Regions from separate parts of the Geodermatophilus sp. SYSU D00696 genome, predicted to be linked through region 1. Evidence: riboswitches for the same ligand, from Rfam matches in the RefSeq annotation. Region 1 holds a riboswitch; each other region holds the start of a gene.
What was found. Region 1 has a riboswitch for cyclic di-AMP ahead of ACI79O_RS21800 (NlpC/P60 family protein). Riboswitches for the same ligand answer to the same signal wherever they lie in the genome.
Positions count from the first base shown of each region.

Region 2: it holds a riboswitch for cyclic di-AMP, as region 1 does, so the genes downstream of both, ACI79O_RS15055 (aggregation-promoting factor C-terminal-like domain-containing protein) here and ACI79O_RS21800 (NlpC/P60 family protein) in region 1, are expected to answer to the same signal.
Region 3: it holds a riboswitch for cyclic di-AMP, as region 1 does, so the genes downstream of both, ACI79O_RS08425 (C40 family peptidase) here and ACI79O_RS21800 (NlpC/P60 family protein) in region 1, are expected to answer to the same signal.
Region 4: it holds a riboswitch for cyclic di-AMP, as region 1 does, so the genes downstream of both, ACI79O_RS01035 (aggregation-promoting factor C-terminal-like domain-containing protein) here and ACI79O_RS21800 (NlpC/P60 family protein) in region 1, are expected to answer to the same signal.

Region 1 is NZ_JBJGYY010000049.1:14,906-20,225, forward strand. Features, by position in the region: gene ACI79O_RS21790 (NlpC/P60 family protein) at 1-846, shown strand, start outside; gene ACI79O_RS21795 (hypothetical protein) at 959-1,273, shown strand; cyclic di-AMP (ydaO/yuaA leader) riboswitch at 1,434-1,612, shown strand; gene ACI79O_RS21800 (NlpC/P60 family protein) at 1,629-2,870, shown strand; gene ACI79O_RS21805 (M48 family metallopeptidase) at 3,062-4,333, shown strand; gene ACI79O_RS21810 (glycosyltransferase family 4 protein) at 4,330-5,320, shown strand, end outside.
Region 2 is NZ_JBJGYY010000022.1:34,171-39,490, forward strand. Features, by position in the region: gene ACI79O_RS15035 (cytochrome P450 family protein) at 1-988, shown strand, start outside; gene ACI79O_RS15040 (hypothetical protein) at 957-1,154, opposite strand; gene ACI79O_RS15045 (TcmI family type II polyketide cyclase) at 1,165-1,848, shown strand; gene ACI79O_RS15050 (VOC family protein) at 1,845-2,270, shown strand; cyclic di-AMP (ydaO/yuaA leader) riboswitch at 2,485-2,641, shown strand; gene ACI79O_RS15055 (aggregation-promoting factor C-terminal-like domain-containing protein) at 2,888-3,523, shown strand; gene ACI79O_RS15060 (alkene reductase) at 3,588-4,664, opposite strand; gene ACI79O_RS15065 (FAS1-like dehydratase domain-containing protein) at 4,737-5,320, shown strand, end outside.
Region 3 is NZ_JBJGYY010000010.1:18,683-24,002, reverse strand. Features, by position in the region: gene ACI79O_RS08435 (extracellular catalytic domain type 2 short-chain-length polyhydroxyalkanoate depolymerase) at 1-918, shown strand, start outside; gene ACI79O_RS08430 (carbohydrate kinase family protein) at 921-1,835, opposite strand; gene ACI79O_RS08425 (C40 family peptidase) at 1,892-2,413, opposite strand; cyclic di-AMP (ydaO/yuaA leader) riboswitch at 2,426-2,577, opposite strand; gene ACI79O_RS08420 (hypothetical protein) at 2,932-3,084, shown strand; gene ACI79O_RS08415 (hypothetical protein) at 3,332-3,529, shown strand; gene ACI79O_RS08410 (hypothetical protein) at 3,613-3,912, shown strand; gene ACI79O_RS08405 (MBL fold metallo-hydrolase) at 3,928-4,857, opposite strand; gene ACI79O_RS08400 (RtcB family protein) at 4,956-5,320, opposite strand, start outside.
Region 4 is NZ_JBJGYY010000001.1:214,320-219,639, forward strand. Features, by position in the region: gene ACI79O_RS01025 (TetR/AcrR family transcriptional regulator) at 1-270, opposite strand, end outside; gene ACI79O_RS01030 (class I SAM-dependent methyltransferase) at 302-928, opposite strand; gene ACI79O_RS01035 (aggregation-promoting factor C-terminal-like domain-containing protein) at 983-1,939, opposite strand; cyclic di-AMP (ydaO/yuaA leader) riboswitch at 2,174-2,334, opposite strand; gene ACI79O_RS01040 (hypothetical protein) at 2,486-3,307, opposite strand; gene ACI79O_RS01045 (LLM class flavin-dependent oxidoreductase) at 3,668-4,825, shown strand; gene ACI79O_RS01050 (FMN reductase) at 4,822-5,320, shown strand, end outside.

The DNA.
Region 1 (5,320 bases):
GCCGTCAGCGCGGCGATGGACACGCTGGGGCAGCCCTACGCGCCGGGGACGGCCGGCCCGGACTCCTGGGACTGCGGTTCGCTGGTCTCCACGGTCTACGGCGCCGCGGGCGTCGACCTGCCCGCCGACCAGGCCGGGCTGTACGCCGTCACGGTGCCGGTCGACCCGGCCGACGTGCTGCCCGGCGACCTGGTGTTCCTCGGGACGCCCGAGTCGGGGCTCGGCCACGTCGGCATCGCGCTGGACCGGGAGACGATGCTGGCCGCCGACGGGCGGGCCGGCGCGGTCGTCGTCCGCCGGCTGCCCGCCGACCAGGTGCTGCACGTGGGCCGGCCGGCCCTCGGCACTCGCCCCGAGGTGGCCGCGCCGGGGCCCTCGGGCGGTGCGCTGCGGGTGGAGTGCGGCAACACCGTGTACCCGCCCAGCTTCGACGGGACCCGCGCCTGGGGCGGGTACCCCAACGGCCTCGTCCCGCCCAGCGCGCTGTGCCCCCTCGGCGTGGGCGGGCACGCGCTGCGCTGCGACGCCGCCGCGGCCTACCGGGCGATGAGCGCGGCGTTCGAGGCGGAGTTCGGCCGGCCGGTCTGCATCACCGACTCCTACCGCACCTACGCCGGCCAGGTCCGGCTCTACGGCGAGAAACCGGCCCTGGCCGCGGTCCCGGGGACGAGCAACCACGGCTGGGGGCTGGCGGTCGACCTGTGCGGCGGCATCGAGACCTTCGGCACCCCGCAGTACGCCTGGATGGTGGCCAACGCCGGCCGCTTCGGCTGGCTGCACCCCACCTGGGCGGACCCGGGCAACGGCCGCGAGGAGCCCTGGCACTGGGAGTTCGCGGGCAGCTGAGCCGGGACTGTCGGTGGCCGTCCCTAGCGTGCGGAGCAACCGACAGGGAGACCCGTCCCGACCGCGGCCCGGCACCCGGGGCGGCCCGGGGCACCGGAGGGGGGACACGGCCATGCTCATCGACTGCGACACCTGCACCGTGCGCGGCACCGGCTGCGCCGACTGCGTCGTCACCGTCCTGCTGGGTGCGCCGCCGGCGGAGAGGGGCACCGGGCCCGTGCTGCTGCCGGTGCCGCCGGTCCCGGCCGCGCGGGCGACCGGGCCGGCCGCCGGGGACGCGGTGCCCCCGCCGTCGGGCGTGGTCGTGGAGTTCGACGACGTCGAGCGGCGCGCCGTGCGGGCGCTGGCGGAGGTCGGCCTGGTGCCTCCGTTGCGTCACCGCCCGGCGCGCGGGGAGCGTCCCGGCGGACGGCGCCGCACCGGCTGAGGCGCAGGTCGACGCCCGAACGGGTACACACCGGAGTGGGCGCTACTGCTCACTGTGCGTGTTCTCACAGTCAGCAGGGGTCCCGTTTGTCACAAACTCATCACGTCCGTACTGTGACCGCGTCCGGCCGGGTGGTCGTCACCTGACGCGAGGTGACCTCGGCCGGTCACCGCCGAGTCACCGGACGCCGCCTGCGGGTGCGCGCGAGGTGAGCCGGGGACCCACCGCAGCACTGGGGTGAGTTCTCGCGTGCACCGGCCCGCCGGCGCACGCCTGATAGGGCACGTCTTCCCAGCCCGAACCCGTCAGCTAACTCGGTAGGCGGTTGCTGAGGAAGAACGGAGAGCCGCCGCCCGTGGCGACCCCCCGCCCCTGCCCGGGGCATGCCTGCGCACAGTCCACCTCCTCCGCACCCGCGACCGCCCGCGTCGCCGGCCCGCACCGCCGCTCACCGCGCCGGCTCCTCGGCCGGGTCGCGCTGGTCGGCACCGCCGCCGCCCTGACCGTGGCCCTCGTGCCCGGCACCGCGGTCGCCGACCCCGAGCGGGCCGCCACCCCCGAGCAGGCCGCCGAGCTCGCCGCCGACGCCGGCCGCCGGCTCGAGGCGGTCAGCGAGCAGGTCAACGAGGCCCGCGAGGTCCTCTCCCGCCAGCAGGCCGCCGCCGAGGCCGCCGAGCGGGCCCTCGGCGACGCCCGCTCCCGGCTGCAGGACCTCGACGGGCAGATCCGCCAGGTCGCCCGCAGTGCCTGGACCAGCAGCAACGACACCTTCGCCCAGCTGGACCTGCTGATGACCAGCGACTCGGCCGACGAGTTCGTCAGCTCGCTGGCCACCCTCGACCACATCTCCGGCCACACCACCGACGTGCTCGCGCAGGTCGGCGAGGCCGCCACCGCGGCGGAGGAGGCGCAGCGCGAGGCCGACGCCGCCCGGGCCGATGCGGAGGCCACGCTCGAGGAGCTCGACGCCCAGGAGGAGCGGCTCGAGGCCGACATCGCCGACTACGAGGCCCAGTTCGAGGCGCTGACCGAGGCCGCGCGGCAGCAGGCGCTCGCCGCCGAGGCCGAGGCCGCCGCCGACGCCGCGGCCGAGGCGGCGGCCGCAGCGGCTGCTCCCGCGGCGGCCGCCCCGGCGGCTGCGGCTCCCGCGGCTCCCGCGGCGGCGGCTCCGGCCGCGGCGGCTCCGGCGGCGGCGGCTCCGGCGGCGGCCGCCCCGGCTCCGGCGGCCCCCGCGGGTGGGTATAGCGGCGCCGCGCAGGTGGCGGTGCAGACGGCGCTGGCGCAGGTGGGCGACCCCTACGTGTGGGGCGCCGGCGGGCCGAACGCCTTCGACTGCTCGGGCCTGACCCAGTACGCCTACGCGGCGGCCGGGATCAGCCTGCCGCACTCCAGCCGGATGCAGTCGCAGATGGGCACCGCCGTCTCGCGGTCGGAGCTGCAGCCGGGCGACCTGATCTTCTACTACAGCCCGGTCAGCCACGTCTCCATGTACATCGGCGGCGGCCAGATGGTGCACGCCTCGACCTCCGGCGTGCCGGTCAAGGTGGTGTCCGTCGACTCGATGAGCGGCATCACCGCCATGCGCCGCATCGCCTGACGGAAGGACCCCTCCCCCCGCCGTTCGGACGCTCGCGGCGGGCCCCTGGGGGATGGCCAACCCAGCACGTCGCCAGGGCCGGTGACCCTCACGGGTCACCGGCCCTCGTCGTGGCCGGTGCCGGGTCCGGGGACCGGGGCGGCCGGGCGGGCCGGTCCGCCTAGGATCGGCCGCGTGAGCTGGGCGGGCGGGTGAACCGGACCGCCTCCCGCGCCGCCCTGCTGGTCGCGCTCGTTCTCGGTGCGGCGTTCGTGGTCGTCGTCGCCGTCCGGACGCCCTGGACGGTGCTGCCCACCCCGCCCGGTGGCGCGACGCCGCTCAGCGCCGACGCCGGGCTGCCCGCCGAGGTGGTGCGCCGGGCCGAGGCCTTCGCCGCCGCGGTCCGCCCCGCCTCGCTGGTGGGCCTGCTGCTCGGCCTCACCGTCTCGGCGCTGCTCGGCCTCACGCGCCTGGGCAGCCGGCTGGTCACCGCGGTCGGCCGTCCCGTGGGTGGGCGCTGGCCGCTCACGCTGCTCCTCGGCACGGTCGCGCTGGTGGTCGCCGGCCGGCTGGTCACGCTGCCGCTGTCGGCTTACGGCGAGGTCGTGCGGCACCGCTACGGCCTGTCGACCCGGTCCTGGGGGCTGTGGCTGCGCGACGTCGCGGTCTCCACCGCCATCGACGCCGGCCTGACCGCGCTCACCCTGCTCGCCCTGGTGTGGCTGGCCCGCCGGGCGCCGCGCACCTGGTGGGCGTGGGCGGCAGCCGGCGCGGCGGGGCTCGTGGTGGCCGGCTCGTTCCTCTACCCGGTGGTCATCGAGCCGGCGTTCAACCGCTTCGAGCCGCTGCCGGCCGGACAGCTGCGCACCGACCTGCTCCAGCTCGCCGAGGAGAGCGGCAACCCGGTCGAGGACGTCCTGGTCGCCGACGCCTCGCGCCGGACGACGCGGCTGAACGCCTACGTGTCCGGGTTCGGGTCCACCCGCCGCGTCGTCGTCTACGACACCCTGCTCGCCGACGTCCCCGACGACGAGATCGAGTCGATCGTCGCCCACGAGCTCGGGCACGTCGCCGCCGACGACGTCCTGACCGGCACGCTGCTGGGCGCCCTCGGCGCGGCCGCGGCGGTGGCACTGCTGGGGTGGCTGCTGTCCCGGCCGGCGCTGCTGCGCCGCGCGGGCGCGGACTCCGCGGGTGACCCGCGCGTGGTCCCGCTGGTGCTGCTGCTGACCGCCGTGGGCTCGCTGGTCGCCACGCCGGTGCAGAACCTGGTGTCGCGCCAGGTGGAGGCGCGCGCGGACCTGTACGCCCTCGACCTGACCGGCGACGCGCAGGCGTTCACCGCGGTGCAGCGGCGGCTGTCGGAGAACAACGTCTCCGACCCGAGCCCGCCGGTGCCGTGGCAGTGGTTCTTCGGCTCGCACCCGACCCCGGCAGAGCGGGTGGCGATGGCCCAGGACTGGCTGCGGCTGGGCGACCGGTGAGCCGCACGCTCGTCGTCACCAACGACTTCCCGCCGCGGCAGGGCGGCATCCAGACCTTCGTGGCCGCCCTGCTCGAGCGCCGCCCGCCCGACTCGCTGGTCGTGCTGGCGTCCCGGTCCCCGGGCTGGGAGGCATACGACGCGCAGCTGCCCTACCGCGTGGTCCGCCGCCCGACCGCGATGCTGCTCCCTACCCCCGCCACCGCGCGCGCCGCGGCCGGCCTGGCCGCCGAGCACGGCTGCGACACCGCCTTCTTCGGCGCGGCGGCACCGCTGGGCCTGCTCGCGCCCGGTCTGCGGGCGGCCGGCGTGCGGCACCTGGTGGGCGCCACACACGGGCACGAGACGGGTTGGGTGGCGCTGCCCGGCGCCCGGCAGGTGATGCAGCGGATCGCCGCCGGGCTGGACGTGCTGACCTGCATCAGCGGCTACACCCGCAGCCGCCTCGAGCCGGCGCTGGGCGGGCGCACGCGGCTCGCGCAGCTCTCGCCCGGCGTCGACGTCGACCGGTTCACCCCGGCCGCCGACGGGACGGCGGTGCGCCGCCGGCACGGGCTGGGGGAGTCCCCGGTGGTCGTGTGCGTGTCCCGGCTGGTCCGCCGCAAGGGACAGGACGTGCTGGTGGCGGCGTGGCCGCGGGTGCTGGAGCGCCATCCCGGCGCCCGGCTGCTGCTGGTCGGCGGGGGACCCGACGAGGCCCGGCTGCGGCGGGCGGTGACCGCACGCGGGCTGGGGACGTCGGTGGTGTTCACCGGCCCGGTGCCGCCCGCGCAGCTGCCGGAGCACTACGCCGCCGGCGACGTGTTCGCCATGCCCTGCCGCACCCGCCGCGGCGGCCTCGACGTCGAGGGGCTGGGCATGGTCTACCTGGAGGCCGCCGCGTGCGGGCTGCCGGTGGTCGCGGGCACCTCCGGCGGGGCACCCGAGACGGTGCGCGAGGGCGAGACCGGCACCGTCGTCGGGGACCCGCGCTCGCCGGAGGCGGTGG
Region 2 (5,320 bases), on a different contig from region 1:
GCTCAACTCCGACCCGCCGGAGCACACCCGGCTGCGCCGCCTGGTGACCCAGGCGTTCACGCCGCGGCGCATCGAGGCCATGCGCCCGCGGATCGAGGAGATCGTCGAGGACCTGCTGGACCGGATGGCGCCGCGCGGCAGCACCGAGTTCGTCGACGAGTTCGCCCTGCGCCTGCCGCTGGCGGTCATCGGGGACCTGCTCGGCATCCCCGAGGCCGACCACGAGGAGATCCTCGCCGGCACCCAGGTCATCCGGACGGTGGGCACCGGCGGGCGCAGCCCCCAGGAGGACCGGGCGGCGATCGGGCAGGCGCAGGAGCGGCTGCACGCCTACTTCTCCGGCTTGGTGGCCGGCAAGCGCCGGAACCCCGGCGAGGACCTCGTGAGCGCGCTGATCGCCGCGCGCGACGGGGACGGCCGGCTGTCGGAGGCGGAGCTGGTGTCCACCTGCTTCCTGATGCTGTTCGCCGGCTACCAGACCACCTCGGACTTCCTCGGCAACGCCGTGGTGGCGCTGCTGACCCACCCCGAGGAGCTGGCCGAGCTCCTGGCCGACCTCGACCGGGTGCCCGCCGCCGTGGAGGAACTGCTGCGCTTCGACGGCTCGGTCCCCGTGTCGAGCTTCCGGTTCGCCACCGAGGACCTCGAGATCGGCGGCGTGACCGTCCCCGCGGGCTCGATCGTCACGATCGTGCTCAGCGCGGCCAACCACGACCCGGAGTTCGTCCCGGACGCCGACGCGCTGGACCTCTCCCGCGGCTCCACGCACCACCTGTCCTTCGGGCACGGCATCCACAAGTGCCTGGGCACCGCCCTCGCACGGCTGGAGGCGACGACCGCGCTGCGGCGGATCCTCGTCCGCCTGCCCGACCTGCGCCTCGACGTCCCCGTCGAGGAGCTGCAGTGGCTGCCGGCGGCGTCGGCCTTCCGCGGGCTGCTCGAGCTCCCGCTGCGGTTCACCCCCACCCCTCTCCAAGGAGGCTCGTGATGACCCAGACCACGCCGCCCTCGACCCCGTCGGCCGACCCTGCAGCCGACGCGACGACGACACCCACCGAACCGCCCTGGGCGAACGACACGGTCGAGTTCACGAACACGTCCACGTCGCCGGCCAGCTGGAACTCGGCCACGTGGCGGCCGTTCCGCAACGTCATCGTCTGCCGGATGGTGCCTGGCAGCGAGGACAAGGTGGGACCGGTGTTCGCCTACTACGACCGGACCACCCGGCCGCAGGACATGGGCGTCGTCGGGCGGGTCCTGCTCTCCTACGAGGGCCTCTACCTGCACGTCATCGAGCGCAAGGAGGACCCGGAGGTCTCCGGCCAGCGCCGCGGTCTGCCGGCGTTCCAGGCGATCGCCGAGGCCATCGCACCGTACGTGACGCCCTACCCCAGCTACTGGCAGAACCCGTCGCACTCGGTGGCGAAGCACTTCTACAGCTGGGTGCCCGAGGGCGAGGTCTCCCCCGACCGGGAGATGACCGTCATCGTCCAGCGGATGCGGCCGGGCAGCGAGGAGGACATCGCCCGGGTGTTCGCCGCATCCGACGCGGGTGGCCTGCCCACGGAGACCGGCGTCACCGGCCGCTGGCTGTACTCCATGGAAGACGTATTCGTGCACCTCCTGGAGCAGGACCGGGCCAAGGCGGCGGCCGTGCGGCAGAACCACGAGTCCATGCGGCCGGCATTCGCCAAGGTCATGGAGGACCTGGCTCCCTACGTCAGCCCGTACAACCCCGAGACGTGGCAGACCCCGCGCGACTCGGTGGCCCGGGTCTTCCACCGCTGGACGGCTCCCGACTGGGCGCCCGGGGACCAGCTTCCCGCGCCCCGCGAGGGCACGTCATGAGCCTGCGCCGGTTCGCCAACCAGACCTACTTCGCCGACGACGTAGCCGCGGCCGTCGCCTGGTACACGGAGCTCCTGGGTACCGGGCCGGGCTTCACCAGGCCCGGCCCAGGCGGACGGCCCAGCTACGCGAAGTTCCGCATCGACGAGGGGACGTCACTGGCGATCGCCTCCCGCGCCTCCGCCCCTCCGGGCATGGCGCTGGAGACCGGCGGCGCGGTCGGCTACTGGGACGTCGACGACCTCGACGCCGTGCTCGAGCGGCTCACCGCGATGGGCGCGAAGGAGTACATCCCGCTCACGCCGCACGGGCCGATCGTCAGCGCCGCCGTCGTCGACCCGTTCGGCAACGTGGTCGGCATCTCCTCCGAGCGGCACCACGCAGCCGACCTCCCCGGGGACGGTGCCCGCCGACCCGGGTAGTCCGCACGCGATCGGACGCGGCCGCCGGGACCCGTGGTCCCGGCGGCCGCGGCGTGTCCGGAGGAGATTGGTCGCGCGGGGTGACCAGCCGTGCGCGGAGGGGACGTGGCGTCGGCCTGTCGCGCTCCGGTCGGCACCTCCGATTGTGACCATCCGGTCACGTCCTTAGCGTTTCGGCGTCCGGCCGGTCGTCTCGTCCCCGTCCGGGGGCCCCTGCCGGATGCCGCCGAGTCGCGCCCACCCCCGTGGGTGCGAGCCGGGGACCCACCTGCACCACCGGGGTGAGTCCCGCTCCCGGCCCTCCGGGAGCGGGTAGGGCACTCCCAGCCCGAACCCGTCAGCTCACCTGGTAGGCGGCCACGGGAGGACGGAGTACATCCGCGCCCTGGGGCCCCGAGCCCCCGCGCGCCCAGGTCCGGGACCGTCGCGCTCCCGCCTGCCCAGCCACTGCACGCAGCAGCCGTCGCACGCCCGCAGCCGGGCCCCTGGTCCGGCCGGTGCCGCGCGCCCGGCTGCCGACCCCTGCCCTCACGGGCCTCGGGGCCCACCGCATCCCGACCCACCCGGCGCCGTCCGGTGACGGCGTCCGGCGACCACACCTCCAGGAGGACGACCCGATGCATGCACCCACCGACCTCGAGCACACCGCCGCCCAGGACACCCTCGTCGCCGCGCGACCGCGCCGCCGCGTCCTGCACCTGCTGACCGCCACGGGGGCGATGACCCTCGCCCTCACCTTCGGCGGGCAGGCGGTGGCCCAAGCCGACGACCACTGGGACTCCGGTGACCGCAGCTCCAGCTCCCAGTGGGGCGGCTGGGACGGTGACCGCGACGGTGGCTGGAACCAGGGCGACGGCGAGGCGGCGCCCGCCGCTCCCGCGGCGGCACCGGCTCCCGCGCCGGCCTCCGCACCCGCCCCGGCACCGGCTCCCGCGCCGGCCGCGGCACCCGCCGCCTCGGGCGAGGCGGCCTACAAGGACTACGCCCTGGCCCAGCTCGGCGGGAACGCCACCCAGTTCGGCTGCCTCGAGCAGCTCTGGGAGCGGGAGAGCGGCTGGAACCCGAACGCGCAGAACCCCAGCAGCACCGCCTACGGCATCGCCCAGTTCCTCGACTCCACCTGGGCGGGCACCGGCATCGCGAAGACGTCGGACCCGTACCGGCAGATCGACGCGGGGCTGGTCTACATCGAGAACCGGTACGGCAGCCCCTGCGCGGCCTGGAGCCACTTCCAGGCCAACAACTGGTACTGACCGACTGACCCGGGAGCCCCCTCCGGCCCGTCCGGTGAGGGCTCCCGGGTCGCCGCGCGGCGTCTCAGCTGGCGCGCAGTGTGGGGTAGTCGGTGTAGCCCTCGGCACCCGACGCGTAGAACAGGTGCGACCGGATCTCGTTCTCCGGGTGCTCCCCGGCCCAGCGCTCGACCAAGTCGGGGTTGGCGATCACCGCCCGGCCCACGGCGACGACGTCGGCGTGCGCGGCCTCGATGAGCGCCACCGCCTCCTCGCGGGTGGTGACGGCGCCGAAGCCGCTGTTGGCCATCAGCGGCGCGCCGGAGCGGCGGCGCAGCTCCTGGACCAGGTCGCCGGCGGGCTCCCGGTGCAGCACCGACAGGTAGGCCAGGCCGAGCGGACGCAGCCGGTCGAGCAGCGCGCCGTAGGTGGCGAGGACGTCGCCGCGGTCGGGCTCGAGGACGTCCTGGATGCCGTGCTCGGGCGAGATCCGCAGGCCCACGCGGCCGGCGCCGATCGCGTCGGCGACCGCGGTGACCACCTCGGCCACCAGGCGGGCCCGGTTCTCCGGCGAGCCGCCGTACTCGTCGTCGCGGACGTTGGACGACGGCGCCATGAACTCGTGCAGCAGGTAGCCGTTGGCGCCGTGGACCTCCACGCCGTCCAGCCCGGCCTCCACGGCGCGCTCGGCGGCCCGCCGGAAGTCCCGGACGACGTCCCGGACCTCCTCGGTGGTCAGCGCGTGCGGCACCGGGTAGGGCTGCTTGCCCTTCTCGGTGTGGCCGGCGCCGTCGATCGCGATGGCGCTGGGGGCCACCACGCGGCGGCCGCCGTTGACGTCGGGGTGGGTGACCCGCCCGCCGTGCATGACCTGCAGGACGATCCGGCCGCCGCGGGCGTGCACCGCCTCGGCGACGCGGCGCCAGCCGGCCACCTGCTCGTCGGTGACGATGCCGGGCTGGCCGACGAAGGACTGCGACTCGTGGTTCGGGTAGGTGCCCTCGGTGACGACCAGGCCAACGCCGGCGCGCTGCGCGTAGTGCTCGACGACGAGGTCGCCGGGCACGCCCGAGGAGCCGGACCGCATCCGGGTCAGGGGCGCCATGGCCACGCGGTTGGCGAGCTCGAGGTCGCCGAGTTTCACGGGTGAGAACAGGTCCACGCCGGTTCCGACACCCGCACGGCCCGCGCCATTCCGGGGTGCGGGCGGCGTCACAGGCGGCACGATGACGCCGTGTCCTCCCTGACCGACGCCGTCGCGGGCTGGTCCCCGGGCCCGCTGACCGGCACCGCGGTGGTCGCGCCCGGGCCCGCGGCCGCCTTCGCCGCGCTGCTCGACCAGCCCGCCCCGCCGCTGGCCGACGGCGACCCGCTGCCGCCGGGCTGGCACGTGTTCACCTTCCTCGACCGGCCGGCCACCGCCGACCTCGGCGACGACGGCCACCCCCGCGCCGGGCACTTCCTCCCGCCGCTGCCGCACCGGCGCCGGATGATCGCCGGCGGGCGGCTCCAGGTCACCGCTCCGCTGCGGGTGGGGTCGGCGGTGGAGCGGACGTCGTCGCTGGCCCGCTGCGAGGTCAAGACCGGCCGGAGCGGGGAGATGCTGCTGGTCACCGTGCGCAGCGAGTACCGGGAGGACGGCGCGCTGCTGGTCACCGAGGAGCAGGACGTCGTCTACCGCTCCCAGGAGGCCGGCTCCTCCCCGGCCCCGGCGGGCGCCGGCTCCCCCGCCGACATCGGCGACCACGTGGTCGAGGTGCTGCCCGACCCGCCGCTGCTGTTCCGGTTCAGCGCACTCACCTACAACGCGCACCGCAT
Region 3 (5,320 bases), on a different contig from region 1:
TCCGGCGGGTACATGGCCACCCAGCTGCAGGTGGCCTTCTCGAGCCGGGTCGACGGCGCGGCCGTGGTCAGCGCGGGCCCGTACTGGTGTGCCATGGGCGACGTCGCCGTCGCGCTCTACGCCTGTGCCGACTCGGTCCTGCCGCGCGACCTCTCCCTCCAGTACGCGAGGACGGCCGAGTACGAGCGCGACGGGAAGATCGACCCCACGGCCAACCTCGCCGGCATCCCGACCTGGCTCTTCCACGGCAGTCAGGACCCGACCGTGAAGCGCCCGGTCGCCGACGACCTGGCCACCTACTACCGCCACTACGGCGTGCCGCTGACCTACCAGTCCACGATCGCGGCCGGCCACGGCTGGATCAGCCCGCTCGGGCCGGTGGCCTGCGGGGCCACCGGAGCGCCGTACGTCAACAACTGCTCGCCCTACGACGCCCAGGCCGAGTCGCTGCGCGTGCTGTTCGGCTCGGTGCAGGCACCGAACACCGGCAAGCCGCGCGGCACCGTCACCGAGTTCTCCCAGGACCCGTACGCGGTCCCCGCCTCGCCGGGCATCGGCGACGTCACCCGCACCGGCGCGGCCGCCATCGGCATGGGGTCGACCGGCTACCTCTACACCCCGCGCGACTGCACCAGGCCGACCGCCGGCTGTCGGGTCGTCGTGGCACTGCACGGGTGCCAGCAGACCGCCGAGCAGATCGGTCGCACCTTCGTCGACCTGTCCAACCTCAACGCCTACGCCGACACCAACCGCTTCGTCGTCCTGTATCCGCAGGCCCGGCCCGACGCCACCCTGGGCAACCCCAAGGGCTGCTGGGACTGGTGGGGCTACCTCGGGCCCGGCGACGTCGACTACGCGACCAAGCGCGGCCCGCAGATGGCGACCGTGATGGCCATGGTGAGCGCCCTCGGCGGCTGACCTCAGGGCGGCGGCTGGGCCCCGACCACACCCGCGACCACCGCGGCCACCTCGTGGCCGGCGCGGACCGCGTCCAGGACCGGCGCCCCCGCCCGCCAGCCGGCCAGCACCCCGGCGGCGACGGCGTCCCCGCAGCCGGTGGTGTCGCGGAGCCGTCCCTCCGGCAGGGGCTCCACCGGCACCTGCCACGCACCCGCCGCGGTGAGCACCCGGGTGGGCCGGGCGCCGGCGTGCACGAGGACCAGTGCCGGCGCCCACGCGGGCCGGTCGCCGTCCAATCCCAGCACCGCGGCCTCGACGGCGTTGCAGAACAGGACGTCCGGCCGCAGCGCCACGAGCAGCTCCCGGTACGCGTCGGCCCCGTGGCGCTCGATCCGCGTCGCGGCCGCCACGTCGACGGTGACCGGCACGCCGGCGTCCCGGGCGAGCGAGGCAGCTGCCCGGAGCGCGTCCGGGAAACGGCCAGGCAACAGGTCGTAGCCGTCGAGGTGGACGGCGGCCGCGCCGGCGAGCCACGCGGCGCGGACGTCGTCCGGCTCGAGCCCGCCCTCGCCGCGGTCGGTGAGCAGCGTGCGCTCGCCGTCGGGGTGGACGAGCACCGTCGACAGGGGAGTGCGGCCACGGCGGACCACCGCCGTCTCCACCCCGCGCCCGGCCAGTCCGGCGAGCACCGTGTCCGCGAGCGGATCGGCCCCGGCCCAGCCCGCGAACCGCGCCGGGGTGCCGCGACGGGCCAGGTTCGCCGTCACGTTGGCCGGCGCCCCGCCCGCCGTCGTCGTCCGGGCCACCCGCTGCTGGCTCCCGACCACCAGCGGAGCGGTGAGCTCCAGCAGCTGGTCGGCGACGAGCTTGCCCACCGCCACCACCGGTCCGGAGCCGGCGCGGCGGGGCCACCGGGGACCGTCCTCGTGCACCACGACACGAGAGTGCCCCGGCCGGAGGGCCCGGCCGGGGCACCGTTCCGCGACGTGCGTCAGGCGACCCGGCGGGCGCCCGCGTAGCTCGGCATCGAGTCGAGGTCGACGACGGCCACCGGCTTGCTGGCGGTCGAGGCGTGGACCATCTGGCCGTTGCCGATGTACATGCCCACGTGCGACACCGGGCTGTAGAAGAACACCAGGTCACCGGGCTGGAGGTCGGCCTTCGCCACCGCGGTGCCGAAGGTCGACTGGGCCTTCGACGTGCGCGGGATCGAGACGCCGGCCGCCTTGTAGGCGAAGCTGGTCAGGCCCGAGCAGTCGAAGGAGTCCGGCCCGGTGGCGCCGTAGACGTACCGGTCACCGACCTGGGCGAGCGCGGTGTCGACGGCGACCTGGGCCGCGCCGGTGGGCGCAGGCGCCGGCGCGGCGGCCACCGTCCCGGTCGCGGTGCCACCACCACCGCCCGCGGCAGCCGAGGCCGGGAGGGGCGAGAGGACGATGCCGGCTCCGGCGATGGCCGCGACGGCGATGCCGCGGAACGAGCGACGAGCGGTGGACGTGCGTGCAGTCGTCATGGACGACGGTTCTCCTGTTCTCCGCGACCGCCTACCGGGTTAGCTGACGGGTTCGGACGGAGGAGTCGCCCGGCGCGACGAGTCGCGCTCCACCCCAGTGCTGCAGTGGGTCCCCGGCCCGGGCTGCCGGCTGATTCCGGCACCCGGTTCGGCGTGGCCACCAGGTGTCGCACGGGGCGCGACGAAGGACCCTGGCGGACCGGCGACGACGGTAGGGAGGGGTCAGGGGGCCCTCAACCGACGGAACGCGGCGCCACGCCCGGCGCGGACCTGCGGATTTGACTGGCCTCCCGGACCCGACACGCCAGCGCGACCACCGGGCACGCCCAGGTCCTGGACACGCGGCGGCACCCGGTCGGGCGCCGACACGCCGGACGGGACGAGAAAGGACGCAACGGTGCGTCCGTACGCCCCGTCAGCGGCCCGCCACCGGTGGAACGGGTGAAAGGCCGGGATCCCCACGGTTGCCCCGCGCGTTGACGGGGCAACGGGACAGGAGCCGACAGGAGGAGGACCCCGTGGGGATGTTGAGGAAGCTCGTGGCTTCGGGCGTCGCCGCCAAGGTGGTGCAGGAGCTCCAGAAGCCGCAGAACCAGGCGAAGATCAAGCAGTTCGTCCGCGACTTCCAGAACAAGAACAAGAAGGGCGGCACGAGCGGCCGGGCCTACTGACCGACCGACGCCCTACCGCGCCCCCCGTCCCGCTCCGGGACGGGGGGCGCGGTGCTTCTCGCGCTGGTTGCCGCCCCATTGCCGGCTCTCCCGGCGCTCTGCGGGCGTGATCGAGCCGGCAGAGCACGGGATCAGCCGGCACACCGCGTCTCGGGGCGACGGTTTCCGCAGCCGGCCGGCCGGGCACCCCGGCACCGACCGGGGTGAGCCCAGCCGGCCGGTCGGTGCTCGGCGGAGGAGGTCCGCAGTGACCGAGGGCTCGATGACCGGACGGCCGTACGGCGGCACGAACGACCGCTCCGGGCAGGACGACGACGTGCTGCCCGGCGAGCGCCCCGTCCACGACGACGAGGACGCCGAGGTGGGCGCCGCGCCCGACCAGTCGCCCCGCGCCGGTGAGAGCGGGATGGGCACCGGCGACCGCCCGGGCTTCCCCGGCAGCTGACCGCCTCGTTCCCCGCGCCGCGTCATCCCCGCCGCCTTCCGGCGTCTCCACAGATGCGGGGACCGACGGAGGCGAGGGACGCGATGACGACCACGAGCACGACCAGCGCTGCAGCGGGCGCGGACGGGACCGCCGGGTCCCCGACCGGAAGTCGACCGCAGGAGCGGCTCGAGCACGTGGAGGCACTGCGGCGGGCAGCGACCCACCTGGCGACGGCGGAGTTCCTCGAGCGCCGCGCCGACCGGTCGGTCAACGCCGCGCTCGGCGCCCTGTTGCGCGAGCGCGCCCGCGAGCGCCGGTGCCGGGCCGGGGGGATCCTCGCGGGACTCGGGATGCGCCCAGCGGCCCGGCGGTGCCTGGACGGTGCCCCCGCGCCGGCGTGACCGCCGGGGACGCCCTCAGGCCCGGCAGCCGATGGGGCCGCCGTGGAAAGCGACCATGTCGGGCCAGATGCCGGCCAGCGGCAGCCGCTCGCCGTGGGGCCGGCCATCGAGCTCCGCGTACGCCCGGTGCAGGTTGCCCACGAGCCGCTCGGACTCCTGCCACGCCGCGTAGGGGTTGCCCGCGTGCCGGCGCGCGGTCTCCAGCGGCGACCACCCCGCCGCGTGCCCCTCGCGCGCCGTCGCGTCGACGAAGGCCGCGTAGCCGGCGAGGTCGTCGAGCAGCCGGGGGACCTGGTCCCCGCGGCACACCGGGCCGTGCCCGGGCACCAGCACCTCCGGCTCCAGCGCCCGCAGTGCGGCCAGCGCCCGCGGGTACCCGGCCACGCTGCCCTCGGCGAGGAACGGCTGGCCGCCGGCGAAGGCGACGTCGCCCGCGAAGGCCACCCGCTCGCCGGGCAGCCAGACGACGACGTCGCCGCGCGTGTGCGCCGGGCCCACCGCGTGCAGCTCGACCGCCCGCTCCCCGAGGTGCAGGGTCAGCGCGCCGGTGAAGGTGACGTCGGGCGGGCGCACCTCCAGGTGCCCGTAGTCCGGTCCGGTGAGCACCTGCGCGGCGATCAGGCCCGCGGCGAGCTGGTCATCTCGCGCGTGCTCGTGCCCGACCACCGGCGTCCCGTCCGGCACCAGCCAGTTGCCGAAGGTGTGGTCGCCGTGGTGGTGGGTGTTCACCAGCGCCCGCAGCCGGCCCGGGGCGACGCCGTCCACCGCCGCGAACAGCGCCCGGTTGCGCGCCTCGGTGGAGGTCGTGTCGACCATGACCCCGGTGCCGTCGTCGCCGGCCACGACGCCGGTGTTGTTGATCATCCAGCTGCCGTCGGGCTGCACGTAGGCGAAGACCCCCGGCGCGACCTGCTCGAGCCCGGCCGCCTCGATCGACGTCGTCACCGGGTCACTGTCCTGCACCGGGGACCGCCGGGGAAGCGGTCCGGCGTGCTCGTGCTCTGCACACAGGGGTGTGCAGAGCACGAGCGTCCGGGGAGGACTCAGTCGCCCTTGACGTTCACCACCTGGCGCAGCGTGTGCCGGATCTCCACCAGGTCCGCGGCGTCGGCCATGACGACGTCGATGCTCTTGTAGGCGTCGGGGTGCTCGTCGAGGAACGCGTCCGAGCGGCCCCAGGCGATGCCCTTCATGCGCCGGTCGAGGTCGGCCCGGCTGAACTGCTTCCGCGCGGCGGTCCGGGAGAACGCCCGGCCGGCACCGTGCGGCGCCGACTCCAGCGACTCGGGGTCGCCCCTGCCGACGACGACGTAGGACGCCGCGCCCATCGAGCCCGGGATCAGCCCCCACTGGCCGCGCCGCGCGGAGATCGCGCCCTTGCGGGACAGCCACACCTCGCGGCCGTGGT
Region 4 (5,320 bases), on a different contig from region 1:
CGCCGCCGAGCGGGACGCGCGCGCCTCCCCCACCACCCGGTCGAGCAGCGCGAGGACGACGGCGTCCTTGGACGGGAAGTAGAAGTAGAAGGTGGGCCGGGAGATGCCCGCCCCGCGCGCGAGGTCGTCGACGGAGATGTCGGCCAGCGGGCGCTGCCCGAGCAGCTCCTCGGCGGTGGTGAGGATGGCCCGCTCCCGGTCGTCGCCGGAGGGGCGGCGGGCCCGGCGCCCGCGGCCGCCGCCGGGGGCGACGGGGAGCGGTGCGGCCACGGCGGCGACCCTACCCACGACCGCGGGGCGCTCAGGGCAGTCGCCACACCGTCGTGCGGCGCAGGCCCGGGCCCTCGGTCTCGGGGACGTCGAGCACGGTGACCGGCTCGAGCCGCTCGTGCGGCAGGTACGGGCGGCCGGGGTCCCCGACGAGCACCTCGGCACCGCGGGCCCGCGCCCGGTCGAGGAACGGCAGCACCCGCCCGGTCATCACGCGGTCGTAGCAGACGTCCCCGGCCAGGACGACGTCGACGTCGGGCGGCTCACGGTGCAGGACGTCGCCGATCACGCTGATGCCGCGCACGCCGTTGAGGACGGCGTTGACGCCGACCGCGGTCCGCGAGAACGGGTCGACGTCGCTGGCCAGCACGTGCCGGGCGCCGGCGAGGACGGCCGCGACGGCGACCAGGCCGCTGCCCGACCCGAGGTCGAGGACGCGACGGCCGGCGACCGGGACGGCGCCGTCGAGCACGGCGCGGGCCAGGGCCTGCCCGCCGGGCCAGGCCGCGGCCCAGAACGGCGGCTCCTCACCGGCGCCGCCGGCGGTCTCCATCGCCTCCCACAGGGCGACGACGTCGTCGGCGACGTGCAGCCGGACCTCGGGGACGAGGGAGGGCCGGCGGACCCGGGTGTGCGCGCGGACGAAGCCCGCGGGCACCACCCTGGTCCGGGCCGGCCCTCCCTGCGCCACCTGTGGATCAGTACTAGTGGATCAGTACCAGCCGGTGGCCTGCGAGTGCGCCCAGGCCTCGCAGGGCGAGCCGTAGCGCTCGTTGATGTAGATCAGGCCGGCGTCGATCTGGCGGTAGCCGTCGGAGGTCTTGGCGATGCCGGTGCTGGCCCAGGTGGAGTCGAGGAACTGCGCGATCCCGTAGGCGGTGCTGGTCGGGTTCTGCGCGTTGGGGTTCCAGTTGCTCTCCTTGCCCCAGAGCTTCTCGAGGCAGGAGAACTGCTCGGCGCCGACGAGGCTGAGCGCGTAGTCCTTGAAGGACCCGCGGCTCTCGGAGCTGGAGCTGCTCGGCGCCGGAGCCGCGGCGGACTCGGCGGCCTGGGCCTCGGCGGCCTCGGCGGCCTCGGCGGCAGCAGCGGCCTCCGCGGCGGCGGCCTCGGCCTCGGCGGCAGCCTGGGCCTCGGCGGCAGCCTGGGCCTCGGCGGCGGCCTGCGCCTCGGCGGCGGCGCGCGCGGCCTCCTCCTCGGCGGCGATGCGGGCGGCCTCCTCGGCGGCGATGCGGTCGCGCTCGGCCTGGTCGGCCGCGGCCTGGGCCTGGACGGCGGCGGCGTCGATCGCGGTGCGCTCGGTGCGGGAGGCGGCGAGCTCCTCCAGCGGCGCGAGGTCACCGTCCTCGACGGCGCCGTCGGTGCCCTGCTCCGCGAGGCCGAGCGCCTCGGCCACGCCCACCGAGGCGCTGGCGGTGTCGGCCTCGGCACCGCCGGTGGCGGCGGGGCCGGTGCCGGAGAGCACCCCGACCAGGAGCGCGCCGGCGGCGGCGGTACCGAGCAGCAGGGCCGGGCGGCGGGAGCCCAGCAGGCCACCGCGGCGCGCGCGGCCGGGGGCGGGGGTCTCGTCGTCCACCTCGAGGACGGCGGTCTCGAGGGCGTCGGTGTCAGGGGTGTCGGGGGTCTCGGCGACGGGGGTGTCGGCGGCGGTGCGGCGGGTACGGCTGGACATGCGGGTGGGCGCTCCGAGGGAGAGGGCGCGCGGCGGCCCGGGGCATGGGCACGCGCACGCAGCGCGGGTCTACGGCGTGTCTGGTCGGGAGGTCTCCGGCGGCCGCGGTCGGCGCCGGGGCGCGGCAGGGCAGGGTCGAGCCGGCGTCAGGAGGACGCGGGACCGCGCTGCGCGCGCGGGCGGCTGCACCTGCGGGCCGCGGGGGCCCGGAGGCGGGGCATGCGGAGGCTCTCCGTTTCTTCCGTGAGCCGCCTACCGAGTTAGCTGACGGGTTCGGGCGGGAAGCAGCCCTACACCCCCGCGAGCAGAGCTCGACGGGTGCGATTCACCCCAGTACTGCGGTGGGTCCCCGGCTCGCGTCCACGGGTGCGGACACGACTCGGCGGCGTCCGGCCAGGCTCCCCGGACGGGGAGAGACGACCGACCGGACGCCCGCCACCGTAGACACCGTTACCGGTCCGTGACAACACGGGGCCGGAGGGACCGGCGGGACGGGTGTGACCCGCCGGCCCCCCGGGCAGCTGCCCGCGCCGGTGTCGCTGCTGGTCAGGAGGCCGCGGCGACCTGGGGCCGGTCCGTGTCGCGCAACACAGTGACCTGCGACGCATCGGCAGCGGCGACCGGCTCCCGCGCGGCGCCCGCCGCGGCTTCCCCGACGGTCTCGGCCGCCTCGCGACGCTCGGCGAGGACGGGGACGTCGTCGGGCAGCACGCCGGTGATCACCGCCAGCGCCCGGTCGATCTGCCCGGTCAGCCCGAGCAGCCACTCGCGCGCCTGGTCGCGCTCGTCGCGCAGCGGCGCGAGCTCGGCCTCGGCGACCCGCCGGCGCTCGGCCGCCTCGGCGTCGGCGCGGGCGCGGACCTCTGCCGCCTCCCGGTCCAGGCGCTCGCGCACCGCGGCCGCCGCGCGGTCCAGCCGGGCGCGCTCCTCGGCCGCCCCCCGGCCCAGCTCCGCCGCCTCGCGGCGGGCCGCCTCGAGCACCGCCGCGGCCTCGCTGCGGGTCTGCTCGCGCAGGGCGATGACCGCCTCGCGCATCTCGGCGACCCCGCTCAGCCGCGCCTCGGCCTCGGTGCGGGCCTCCTCGACCACGCGCCGCGCCTCCTCCTCGGCGGCGGCGGTCCGGGCTGCGGCCTCGGCCTCGGCCCGGCGGACCAGTTCCAGCGCCTCGTCCGGCCCCGGCAGCGACTGCCGCTCGCGGACGAGCGCGGCCAGCCGGCGCCGGGCGTTCTGCAGTTCGGCCGAGGCGGCGGCGTAGCGGCTGAGCAGGTGGTCGTTCTCCCGGCGCAGGACGAGGACCTCGGTCTCCGCCCAGTTCACGTAGTCGTCGACCTGCGCGCGGTCGTAGCCGCGGACCGCCCCGGTGAACACCGGCCCGGTCCCCAGCAGGCCGTCGAGTCCGCCCGACGGCGACCGTCCCCCGGTGCCGTCCCCCGGCGCTCCGGTCTGAGCGCCTCCCCCTGCCCGCTGCGACATCCCGGTCCCCCTCGGTCCGCCGTGCCGGTCCGGACTCCCCGGCCGGCCGTCGGGGTGATCACGATCCCACCCCGGATACCCACCGGCCGGGCGCCGACAGGGGGGCGCGGAGCCCGCCGGAGTGGGATCGCCGGGACGTGCCGGATCCGTCACCGAGCGCAGTCATTGCATCTCAGCGCGGTCACGAGACCCTGGGAATGGACGCGAGGGCGCCGCGGTTGGACGGGCCGTAGCAGTAGTTGCACTCTCAACCACATGGAGCACGAGATGCAGTTCGGCGTCTTCTCGGTCAGTGACATCACGACCGATCCCACGACGGGCCGCACGCCGAGCGAGGCGGAGCGGATCCGGGCGATCGTCACGATCGCGAAGAAGGCCGAGGAGGTCGGCCTGGACGTCTTCGCCCTCGGCGAGCACCACAACCCGCCGTTCTTCTCCTCGTCGCCGACGACGACCCTCGCCTACGTCGCGGCGCAGACCTCGCGGCTGCAGCTGTCGACGGCGACCACCCTGATCACCACGAACGACCCGGTGAAGATCGCCGAGGACTACGCGATGCTGCAGCACCTGGCCGGCGGCCGCGTCGACCTGATGATGGGCCGCGGCAACACCGGCCCGGTCTACCCCTGGTTCGGCCAGGACATCCGCGACGGGCTGCCGCTGGCGGTGGAGAACTACGCGCTGCTGCGCCGGCTGTGGGACGAGGACGTCGTCGACTGGCAGGGGCGGTTCCGCACCCCGCTGCAGGGCTTCACCTCGACGCCCCGCCCGCTGGACGGCGTCCCGCCGTTCGTGTGGCACGGCTCGATCCGCAGCCCCCAGATCGCCGAGCAGGCCGCGTACTACGGCGACGGCTTCTTCCACAACCACATCTTCTGGCCGAAGGAGCACACCCAGCGGATGGTCGAGTTCTACCGCCGCCGCTTCGAGCACCACGGCCACGGTGCCGCCGACCAGGCGATCGTCGGCCTCGGCGGTCAGGTGTTCATGCGCAAGAACTCGCAGGACGCCGTGGACGAGTTCCGGCCCTACTTCGACAACGCGCCGGTCTACGGCCACGGCCCCTCCCTGGAGGACTTCTCCCGCGAGACGCCGCTGACCGTCGGCTCCCCGCAGCAGGTCATCGAGCGGACCCTCGGCTTCCGCGACTACGTCGGCGACTACCAGCGGCAGCTGTTCCTCGTCGACCACGCCGGGCTGCCGCTGAAGACCGTCCTCGAGCAGCTCGACATCCTCGGCGAGGAGGTCGTGCCGGTGCTGCGCCGCGAGTTCGCCGCGCTCAAGCCCGCGCACGTGCCCGACGCGCCGACCCACGCGTCGCTGGTCGCCGCCCGCGGCGGCGCGCAGGACTCCACCGTGTACGCCGCGGGTGACGACGTCACCGGCCAGGTCCAGGAGGAGGTCTCCGCATGACCACCCGCACCCTCGCCGTCGTCAGCGCCGGCCTGTCGACGCCGTCGTCGACCCGGCTGCTGGCCGACCGGCTGACCGCCGCCACCGTCGACGCGCTGCGCGAGCGGGGCGAGGACGCCGTCGTCGAGGTCGTGGAGCTGCGCGAGCACGCCCGCGACCTGGCCGATGCCTTCGTCACGGGCTTCCCCAACACGGCGCTGCGCGCGGCGATCGACACGGTCACCGGCGCCGACGCGGTGATCGCGGTGACCCCGGTGTTCACCGCCTCCTACAGCGGGCTGTTCAAGTCCTTCGCCGACGTGCTGGACACGGACGCGCTGACCGGGAAGCCGGTGCTGCTGGGCGCCACCGCCGGCACCGCGCGGCACTCGCTGGTGCTCGAGCACGCGATGCGGCCGCTGTTCGCCTACCTCCGGGCGGTGACCGTGCCGACGGCGGTGTTCGCGGCGAGCGAGGATTGGGCCGGCGGCGACGGCGTCAGCGGCGAGCTGGCGG